Alloactinosynnema sp. L-07: one gene and its partner. The protein of the gene in region 1 binds, or shares a complex with, the protein of each later gene. Links are inferred from orthologs where the notes say so. Each region holds a gene or a part of one and is shown on either strand. Other genes may lie near its edges.

The links. The genes of interacting proteins can lie anywhere in the genome.
Region 2: the proteins of uvrA (region 1) and mfd are in contact, whole or in part, in a crystal structure (PDB 4DFC), measured with the Escherichia coli proteins. The link is inferred for Alloactinosynnema sp. L-07 from one-to-one orthologs.

Annotation. Positions count from the first base shown.
Region 1 is NZ_LN850107.1:1,255,274-1,259,701, forward strand. The notes cover bases 278-3,730. They hold uvrA (excinuclease ABC subunit UvrA), read left to right. Parts: upstream 278-677; coding sequence 678-3,530; downstream 3,531-3,730. Other genes in these bases: BN1701_RS06035 (hypothetical protein), read left to right, coding at 3,618-3,730. In the rest of the region: more of BN1701_RS06035, read left to right, coding at 3,731-3,875; BN1701_RS06040 (YcaO-like family protein), read left to right, coding at 3,865-4,428. UniProt on the Escherichia coli protein: The UvrABC repair system catalyzes the recognition and processing of DNA lesions. UvrA is an ATPase and a DNA-binding protein. A damage recognition complex composed of 2 UvrA and 2 UvrB subunits scans DNA for abnormalities.
Region 2 is NZ_LN850107.1:6,632,260-6,637,306, forward strand. The notes cover bases 316-4,387. They hold mfd (transcription-repair coupling factor), read left to right. Parts: upstream 316-641; coding sequence 642-4,187; downstream 4,188-4,387. Other genes in these bases: tnpB (IS607 family element RNA-guided endonuclease TnpB), read left to right, coding at 316-607; BN1701_RS30330 (SurA N-terminal domain-containing protein), read left to right, coding at 4,225-4,387. Outside these bases: more of tnpB, read left to right, coding at 1-315; more of BN1701_RS30330, read left to right, coding at 4,388-5,047. UniProt on the Escherichia coli protein: Couples transcription and DNA repair by recognizing RNA polymerase (RNAP) stalled at DNA lesions. Mediates ATP-dependent release of RNAP and its truncated transcript from the DNA, and recruitment of nucleotide excision repair machinery to the damaged site.

The DNA of each region.
Region 1 (4,428 bases):
ACAGCCTGCGCTGCGGGATCTCGACGGCCGGGATCAGCTCGCCGTGCGGGTGCTGCACCGGCGCGGCCCAGTCCGCGTCGGTCAGTCTGCGGGCCTCGACCAGGAAGCGGCCGGACGCGGCGATCAGGTCCTCGCGCTGGACCTGGCCGAGCCTGGTCGCGCCCGCGTGGATGGCCGCGTCGCGGTCGGCGCGGCTGGGGTAGGCGGCGTGCTCGATGCCGGTGCGGGCCCACGTGAGCAGGTTGACCAGCGCATCGGCGTTTCGGGCCAGGTGGGTGACCACGTGGCCGCGGGTCCACCCCGGCAGCAGGCTGGGTCTGGGGAAGTCGGACTCGCTGAATCCGTCGACCACCCCGGTCAGGACGGAGGTTGCCTCCTTGACCGCGGCGAGCGTGCCCGCGGTGGTGTGCGAGGACGTGTTCAACCCACTCATGCGCACCCCGATGCTGAGTTGGTGGCGAACGGAGCAAAGTTGCTCTCCCCATCCAGAGTAGGCGAGGGTTGTTACCCGTCGGTACCGCTTCGCGGGTGCATGACGAACCCGGGTCCGCGAGAATTGTCGGTGCCCCGTGCGAGCATGGGGGTCGGCCACCCGTGGCCACTCACACTTTGCTGATCGACGTTCATGGGTCAGACCCGTGCCCGGTCGGCTCACGTGCACTACCGAAGGGATTTCAGTGGCCGACCGCCTCGTCGTTCGCGGCGCCCGTGAGCACAACCTGCGCGGCGTCGACCTCGACCTTCCCCGCGACAGCATGATCGTGTTCACCGGCCTGTCCGGGTCCGGCAAGTCCAGCCTGGCGTTCGACACGATCTTCGCCGAGGGGCAGCGCCGCTACGTCGAGTCGCTGTCGGCCTACGCGCGCCAGTTCCTCGGCCAGATGGACAAGCCCGACGTCGACTTCATCGAGGGCCTCTCGCCCGCGGTCTCGATCGACCAGAAGTCGACCAGCCGCAACCCGCGCTCGACCGTGGGCACGATCACCGAGGTCTACGACTACCTGCGCCTGCTCTACGCGCGCGCGGGCAAGCCGCACTGCCCGACCTGCGGCGAGGCGATCAGCAAGCAGACCCCGCAGCAGATCGTCGACCAGGTGCTGGCCATGGAGTCCGGCCTGAAGTTCCAGGTGCTCGCCCCGATCATCCGCGGCCGCAAGGGCGAATACCTCGACCTGTTCTCCCAGCTCCAGACCCAGGGCTATTCGCGCGCGCTGGTCGACGGCGTGGTCCACAGCCTGGCCGACCCGCCGAAGCTCAAGAAGCAGGAGAAGCACGACATCGCGGTCATCGTCGACCGGCTCGCGGTGAAGGCGACGTCCAAGCAGCGGCTCACCGACTCGGTCGAGACCGCGCTGCGCCTGGCCGACGGGCTCGTCGAGTTGGAGTTCGTCGACCTGCCCGAGCATGATCCAGCCCGTATTCGCGGCTTCTCCGAGCACTTGGCGTGCCCCAACGGCCACCCGCTCGGCGTCGAGGACCTGGAGCCGCGCTCGTTCTCCTTCAACTCGCCCTACGGCGCGTGTCCGGTGTGCACGGGCATCGGCGTCAAGAAGGAGGTCGACCCGGAGCTGGTCGTGCCCGACGACGAGCTGTCGCTGGGCGACGGCGCCATCGCGCCGTGGGCCGGTGGCCAGACCGCCGAGTACTTCGTCCGGCTGCTCTCGGCGCTGGGGGAGTCGATCGGGTTCCGGATGGACACCCCGTGGCGGCGGCTGCCCGCCAAGGCGCAGAAGGCGGTCCTGCACGGCGTGCCCGACCAGGTGCACGTCCGCTACCAGAACCGCTACGGCCGCGAACGCTCCTACTACGCCGCCTACGAAGGTGTGATCCCGTTCCTCGAACGGCGCCAGGAGCAGACCGACTCCGAGTACATGCGCGAGAAGTACGAGGGCTACATGCGCGAGGTCCCGTGCCCCTCGTGCCAGGGCACCCGCCTCAAGCCCGAGATCCTGGCCGTCACGCTCGCGCACAAGGACCAGGGCGACCGCTCCATCGCCGACGTCTCCAACATGTCGATCAGCGAGTGCTCTGCCTTCCTCGACGGACTCACCCTGGGCAAGCGCGAGACGATGATCGCGGGCGCCGTCCTCAAGGAGATCCAGGCCCGCCTGCGGTTCCTACTGGACGTCGGCCTGGACTATCTGTCCCTGGACCGCGCGTCCGGCACGCTGTCCGGCGGCGAGGCGCAGCGCATCCGGTTGGCCACGCAGATCGGCTCCGGCCTGGTCGGCGTGCTGTATGTCCTGGACGAGCCGTCGATCGGGCTGCACCAGCGCGACAACCACCGGCTGATCGAGACCCTGACCAGGCTGCGCGACCTGGGCAACACGCTGATCGTGGTGGAGCACGACGAGGACACCATCCGCCAGTCCGACTGGGTGGTCGACATCGGCCCCGGCGCGGGCGAGCACGGCGGCCAGGTCGTGCACAGCGGCCCGTTCAAGGAACTGCTGAAGAACAAGCAGTCGCTGACCGGCGCCTACCTCGCGGGCCGCAGCAGCATCCCGATGCCGATGCTGCGCCGCTCGATCGACAAGAAGCGCCAGCTCACCGTCGTCGGAGCGCGGGAGCACAACCTGCGCGGCATCGACGTCTCCTTCCCGCTGGGCTGCCTGGTCGCGGTGACCGGCGTGTCCGGCTCGGGAAAGTCCACCCTGGTCAACGACATCCTCGCCACCGTCCTGGCGAACAAGCTCAACGGCGCGCGCCAGGTGCCCGGGCGGCACACACGGGTCCGCGGCCTGGACATGGTCGACAAGCTCGTCCAGGTCGACCAGTCGCCCATCGGCCGCACCCCGCGCTCCAACGCCGCGACCTACACCGGCGTGTTCGACCACGTCCGCAAGCTGTTCGCCTCGACCACCGAGGCCAAGGTCCGCGGCTACCAGCCGGGCCGGTTCTCCTTCAACGTCAAGGGCGGCCGCTGCGAGGCGTGCGCGGGCGACGGCACGATCAAGATCGAGATGAACTTCCTGCCGGACGTGTACGTGCCGTGCGAGGTCTGCAAGGGCGCGCGCTACAACCGGGAGACCCTGGAGGTCCACTACAAGGGCAAGACGATCGCCGAGATCCTCGACATGCCGATCGAGGAGGCCGCCGCGTTCTTCGAGCCGATCAAGGCCATCCACCGGCACCTGGCCACCCTGGTCGACGTCGGCCTCGGCTACGTCCGGTTGGGACAGCCCGCGCCGACGCTGTCCGGCGGCGAGGCCCAGCGGGTCAAGCTCGCCAGCGAGTTGCAGAAGCGCTCGACCGGCAAGACGGTCTACATTCTCGACGAGCCGACCACCGGCCTGCACTTCGAGGACATCCGCAAGCTGCTCGGCGTGATCAACGGCCTGGTGGACAAGGGAAACACGGTGATCGTGATCGAGCACAACCTCGACGTGATCAAGACCTCGGACTGGATCGTCGACATGGGACCGGAGGGCGGATCGGGCGGCGGCCTGGTCGTGGCACAGGGCACGCCGGAGGACGTGGTCAAGGTCGAGGGCAGCTACACCGGAGAGTTTCTCGCCCACGTGATGTGACCTGCGATGATTCGGGTGGAGAATGTATCCCTCGATTGGTTGCCGACTCCTTCCTCATGACCGAGGTAGGCAATCAGGGAGGCCGCCATGCCAGACACCAGGGATCTCGAAGCCAGAGTGATCAAGCTCCAGCGCAACACCGCCGCGCTGCTGTCGCTGCTCGGCGGCGATGACGACGAGAAGCTGCGCTTCTGGGAGATCCTCAAAGGGATCACCACCCCGGCGGAGTACAAGCTCGTCGCGCACAGCCTCGACGTGATGCAGGCGCAGGTCGACCAGGTCGAGTTCGCGGCCCGCTCCATTGAGGCCACGGCCAAGGAGATGGGGCGGGTGCGTGCGGGCTGAGCAGGCCATCCAGGCGGACCGGGCCCCGACCCGACCGGACCCCGCGCTGTCACTGACCACGCGCCTGGCGCGCGAGTCCGGTGACGGCGTGGTGGTCTATGCCGGATCCGGCCGCCCGGTGCCGCCCGCGGCCAAGCTCGCCGTGTTCATCGCAGACGGCGACCCCTCGGTCACGAAGTTCGGGCGGTGGGCGCGGTCCGCGCGGCTGCCCGCGGTCGCGGTGCTGTTCGACGGTGAGCGCGCTCTGGTCGGGCCGCTGTCGACGCCGGGGAGTCCGGGGTGCGGCGCCTGCGCCCGCAGCCGCCGGATCGCGGCCGCCGCGGCGTCGCGGGGAACCGCCACCCCACGCGTGACCCACACCACCGCCCCACACTCCCGCCCGCTGCCCGGCCTCGCCGTCGCGGTCAAGACCGCCCGCGCGGCCGATCCCGAGGAGACCCAGGTCGTCCGCGACGACGACCCGGACCGCACCACCGCGGTCCCGCCGGGTTCGATGATCCCTGAGGACGAACGCACCACGCGGGTGACCGCGGACGAGGTCAAGCGGATCATC
Region 2 (5,047 bases), 5.4 Mb from region 1 along the record:
CCTGCGGGCTCCGTCGGTGCGGTGGCGCAAGACCCAGGCCCGGATCGCCCGCGTGCACACAGCGGTGGCCGACGCCCGCCGCGACGGGCTGCACAAGCTGTCCACGCACCTGGTCCGCACCCACAGCGTGATCGTGGTCGAAGACCTCAACGTGGCAGGCATGCTGCGCAACCGTCGCCTGGCCCGGCACATCGCCGGGGCAGCCATGGGCGAGCTACGCCGTCAGATCGAGTACAAGACCGGCTGGGCCGGTGGGCGTGTGCACCTGGCGGACCGCTGGTATCCCAGCTCCAAGACCTGTTCGGACTGTGGCGCGGTAAAAGCCAAACCGCGCCTATCCGTACGCACCTACAACTGCGACCAGTGCGGACACACGCTGGATCGCGATCTCAACGCCGCCCGCAACCTCGCCCAGCTCGTGGCCGAGATCGCTGGTGGCATGTCCTCCCCGAGTTGCGGGGCGACACGAAACGAGCCCGATGGAAACCCATGTCAGACCCGCACAAGGCGGGCAACGGGTATCGCCACGGGAAGACCCGGCCACCAGGCCGGGCCAACGCCGCACCGCAAGGTGGCGGCTCACGACACACTTTCGCACGTATCGTGAACGGTCTGTCCGTTCTGCCCCGCAAAGGATCTCGATGGCTCCGCTGCACCCGCTCCTCGAAGTCCTCCTCCCGCACGTCGCCGCCATCACCGACGCCGCCGGTGCCCCGGCGCTCGACCTCGCGGGCCCCGTGGCCGCCCGCCCGCTCGTCGTGGCCGCGCTGGCCGAGGGCGCCAAGAGTCCGGTCCTCGCCATCACCGCCACCGGCCGCGAGGCCGACGAACTCGTCGCCGTGCTCGGTGACCTGCTCGGCCGTGACGTCGTGGCGAACTTCCCGTCCTGGGAGACGCTGCCCCACGAGCGCCTCTCGCCGCGTGCGGACACCGTCGGCGGGCGGCTCGCGATCCTGCGCAGGCTGGCCCATCCCGCGGAGAGCGGCCCGCTCAAGGTCGTCGTGGCCACCGTCCGCAGCCTGATCCAGCCGATGGCCCCCGGCCTGGGCGAACTGGCCCCCGTCTACCTCAAGGTCGGCGCCGAGCACGACTTCGAGCAGGTCGTCGCCCGGCTGGCCGACTTGGCCTACGCCCGCGTCGACATGGTGGAGAAGCGCGGCGAGTTCGCTGTGCGCGGCGGGATCGTCGACCTGTTCCCGCCGACCGCCGAGCACCCCGTCCGGGTCGAGTTCTGGGGCGACGAGGTCAGCGAGATCCGCTCGTTCGCCGTGGCCGACCAGCGGTCGCTGCCCGGTGAACTCGCCGAGATCTCCGCCCCGCCGTGCCGCGAGCTGCTGCTCACCGACGACGTCCGCGCCCGTGCCGCCGCCCTGGCCGAGATCCACCAGGCCGACGCGCACCTGCACGAGATGCTCGACAAGCTGGCCAACGGCATCCCGTCGGAGGGCATGGAGGCGCTGATCCCGGCGCTGTGCCGTGGCGAGATGCAGCTGCTCACCGACGTCGTCCCGGCGGGCACCCACGTGCTGCTCAACGACCCGGAGAAGATCCGCACCCGCGCCCACGACCTCGTCCGCACCGGCCAGGAGTTCCTGGAGGCCTCCTGGATGGCCGCGGCGGGCGGCGGCAAGGCCCCGATCGACCTCGGCGCGTCGGCCTACCGCGACCTCGGCGACGTCGCCGCGCACGCCCGCGACGGCGACCACCCGTGGTGGACCCTCTCCCAGCTGACCGACGCCGACGCCGTGGTAGTCGACATCCGGGCCGTCGACTCCTACCGCGGCGATATCGACCGCGCCTTCGCCGACCTGCGGGCCCACACCGCGACGGGTGGCCGGGCCGTCCTGGTCGTCCCCGGCACCGGTACGGCCAAGCGCGCCGTCGAGCAGCTCGCCGAGGCCGAGGTCGCCGCCACCTTCGTCGAGCACCTCCTGGATGTCCCAGCTCCGGGTGTCGTCACGGTTGTCAAGGGCGCCATCGAGGACGGCTTCATCGTCGGCGACCTGGTCGTGCTCACCGAGTCCGACCTGACCGGCGCCCGCGCCGGGACGTCCACAAAGGACATGTCGGCGAAGATGCCGTCCCGGCGCCGCAACGCCGTCGACCCGCTCGCGCTGCGGACCGGCGACTACGTGGTCCACGAGCAGCACGGCATCGGCCGCTACATCGAGATGGTCCAGCGCACGATCGCCAACGCGACCCGCGAGTACCTGGTCCTCGAGTACGCCAGCTCCAAGCGCGGCCAGCCCGGCGACCGGCTGTTCGTCCCGACCGACCAGCTCGACGAGGTCTCCCGCTACGTCGGCGGCGAGCTGCCCACGCTCAACAAGCTCGGCGGCTCCGACTGGAAGAACACCAAGGCCAAGGCGAAGAAGGCGGTCAAGCAGATCGCCGCGGAGCTGGTCCAGCTCTACGCCGCCCGCCAGGCCGCCCCCGGCCACGCCTTCGGCCCGGACACCCCGTGGCAGCGCGAGCTGGAGGACGCCTTCCCGTTCACCGAGACCATCGACCAGCTCGCCGCCATCGACGAGGTCAAGGCCGACATGATGCGCGGCGTCCCGATGGACCGGGTGATCTGCGGCGACGTCGGCTACGGCAAGACCGAGATCGCGGTGCGCGCGGCGTTCAAGGCGGTGCAGGACGGCAAGCAGGTCGCCGTCCTGGTGCCCACCACCCTGCTCGCCCAGCAGCACCTGAACACGTTCGCGGGCCGGATGCACTCGTTCCCGGTCACGGTCAAGGGCCTGTCGCGGTTCACCCACGGCACCGACACCGAGCAGACCCTCGCGGGGCTCGCCGACGGCAGCGTCGACATCGTCATCGGCACGCACCGCCTGCTGCAGACCGGCATCCGCTACAAGGACCTCGGCCTCGTGATCGTCGACGAGGAGCAGCGCTTCGGCGTCGAGCACAAGGAACACATCAAGTCCCTGCGGACCCACGTCGACGTGCTCACCATGTCCGCGACGCCCATCCCGCGAACCCTGGAGATGTCGTTGGCGGGCATCCGTGAGATGTCGACCATCCTGACCCCGCCCGAGGACCGGCACCCGATCCTGACCTACGTCGGCGGCTACGACGACAAGCAGGTCGCCGCCGCGATCCGGCGTGAGCTGCTGCGCGACGGCCAGGTCTTCTACGTGCACAACCGTGTCTCGTCGATCGAGAAGGCCGCCCGCAGACTGCGCGAGCTGGTGCCTGAGGCCCGCGTGGTCACCGGGCACGGCCAGATGAACGAGGACCGCCTGGAGCACCTGATCCAGGGCTTCTGGGAGCGCGAGTACGACGTGCTCGTCTGCACCACGATCATCGAGACCGGCCTGGACATCTCCAACGCCAACACCCTGATCGTCGAGCGCGGCGACATGCTCGGCCTGGCCCAGCTGCACCAGCTGCGCGGCAGGGTCGGCCGCGGCCGCGAGCGCGGCTACGCCTACTTCCTCTACCCGCAGGACTCCCCGCTCACCGAGACCGCGCACGACCGGCTCGCCACCATCGCGCAGAACACCGAGCTGGGCGCCGGTATGGCGGTGGCGATGAAGGACCTGGAGATCCGCGGCGCGGGCAACATCCTCGGCGCCGAGCAGTCCGGCCACATCGCGGGCGTCGGCTTCGACCTCTATATCCGGCTGGTCGGCGAGGCTGTCGAGGCGTTCCGCAAGCACGCGGGCGCGCCGGGCACCGAGGACGAGGAGGAATTGGCCGATGTCCGCGTCGACCTTCCCGTCGACGCGCACATCCCGCACGACTACGTGCCGGGGGAGCGGCTGCGCCTGGAGGCCTACCGCAAGCTCGCCGCCGCCCCGGACGCCGCCGGGCTCGACGCGGTCAGGGCCGAACTGGTCGACCGCTACGGCGAGCCGCCGACCCCGGTGGTCAACCTGCTGGCCGTGGCCGCTTTCCGCCAGACCGCGCGGGCGCACGGGGTGACCGAGGTGATCGCGCAGGGCAGCAACCTGCGCTTCGCCCCGGTGCCGCTGCGCGACTCGCAGCTCGTGCGGCTCAAGCGGCTGTACCCGAAGGCGGTGCACAAGGCGGTCACCGACACCATCACGGTGCCCCGGCCGACCGAGGGCGCCGCGGGCGGCCGGATCGGGGCGCCGGTGCTGCGCGACCGGGAGCTGCTCGACTGGTGCGCCAAGTTCCTCGACTCGCTGACCGTCACCCCGGCGGCCGCGGGGGTGTAACCCGATCGTGCGGGGCGCTGTGAGAGGCTACGGCACTGTGACCACCGTCATTCGTCGCCGACGCCCGCTCGTCGCGCTCCTCGCCGGACTCGCTCTGCTGGTCAGCGCGTGTGCCACGGGCCAGGGGCCGGCCAACGCCGCCGCCGTCGTGAACGGCAAGACCATCAGTGTCGACCGGGTCCAGGAGCTGGTGGACAAGGCCGTCAAGGCCGAGCCCGCCGTCCAGACCCTGGCCGACAACCGCAAGCTCGACCTGGTCTCGCGCGCGGTCCTGCGCCAGCTCGTGCTGCACGAGCTGATCGCGGCCTACGCGGCGAAGGAGAACCTCACCGCCGAACCGGCTCAGGTCACCGAGCTGGCCAAGCAGCTCGCCGCGCCGAGCCCGCTGCCGACCGACGGTTCGGCCACCGACCAGATGATCGTCGGCCAGGCGGTCAACCGGGTGATGGACACGACCGAGCTGGCGCGGGACTACCTGCTGCTGGCCGAGATCGGATTCAAGCAGGCGGCGGGCCTCGCGGTCACGATCGACTACTCCTTCGTCGCCGCGGACCCCGCGGAGGGCGCCGCGGGCAACGTAGGCTCGCTGCGGGACAAGGCGTTCGCCAAGGCCAGGCAGATGGCCACCAGCCTCGACGAGGCCGCCAAGGTCATCGACGCCGACCTCGCGCAGGACAGCCAGTCCGCCGAGAAGGGTCGCACCTTCTCCCCGGCGCTGGCCCCTGACCTCGCGGGAAGCGTCCTGTTCGGCGCTCCGGTGAACAGCGTGATCGCCTTCCAGCCGAGCCAGGAGCAGGCGGGCTGGGTCGTCGCGGTGATCCGCAAGCGCGACACGGCCGCCACGCCGGACCCCAAGGCCC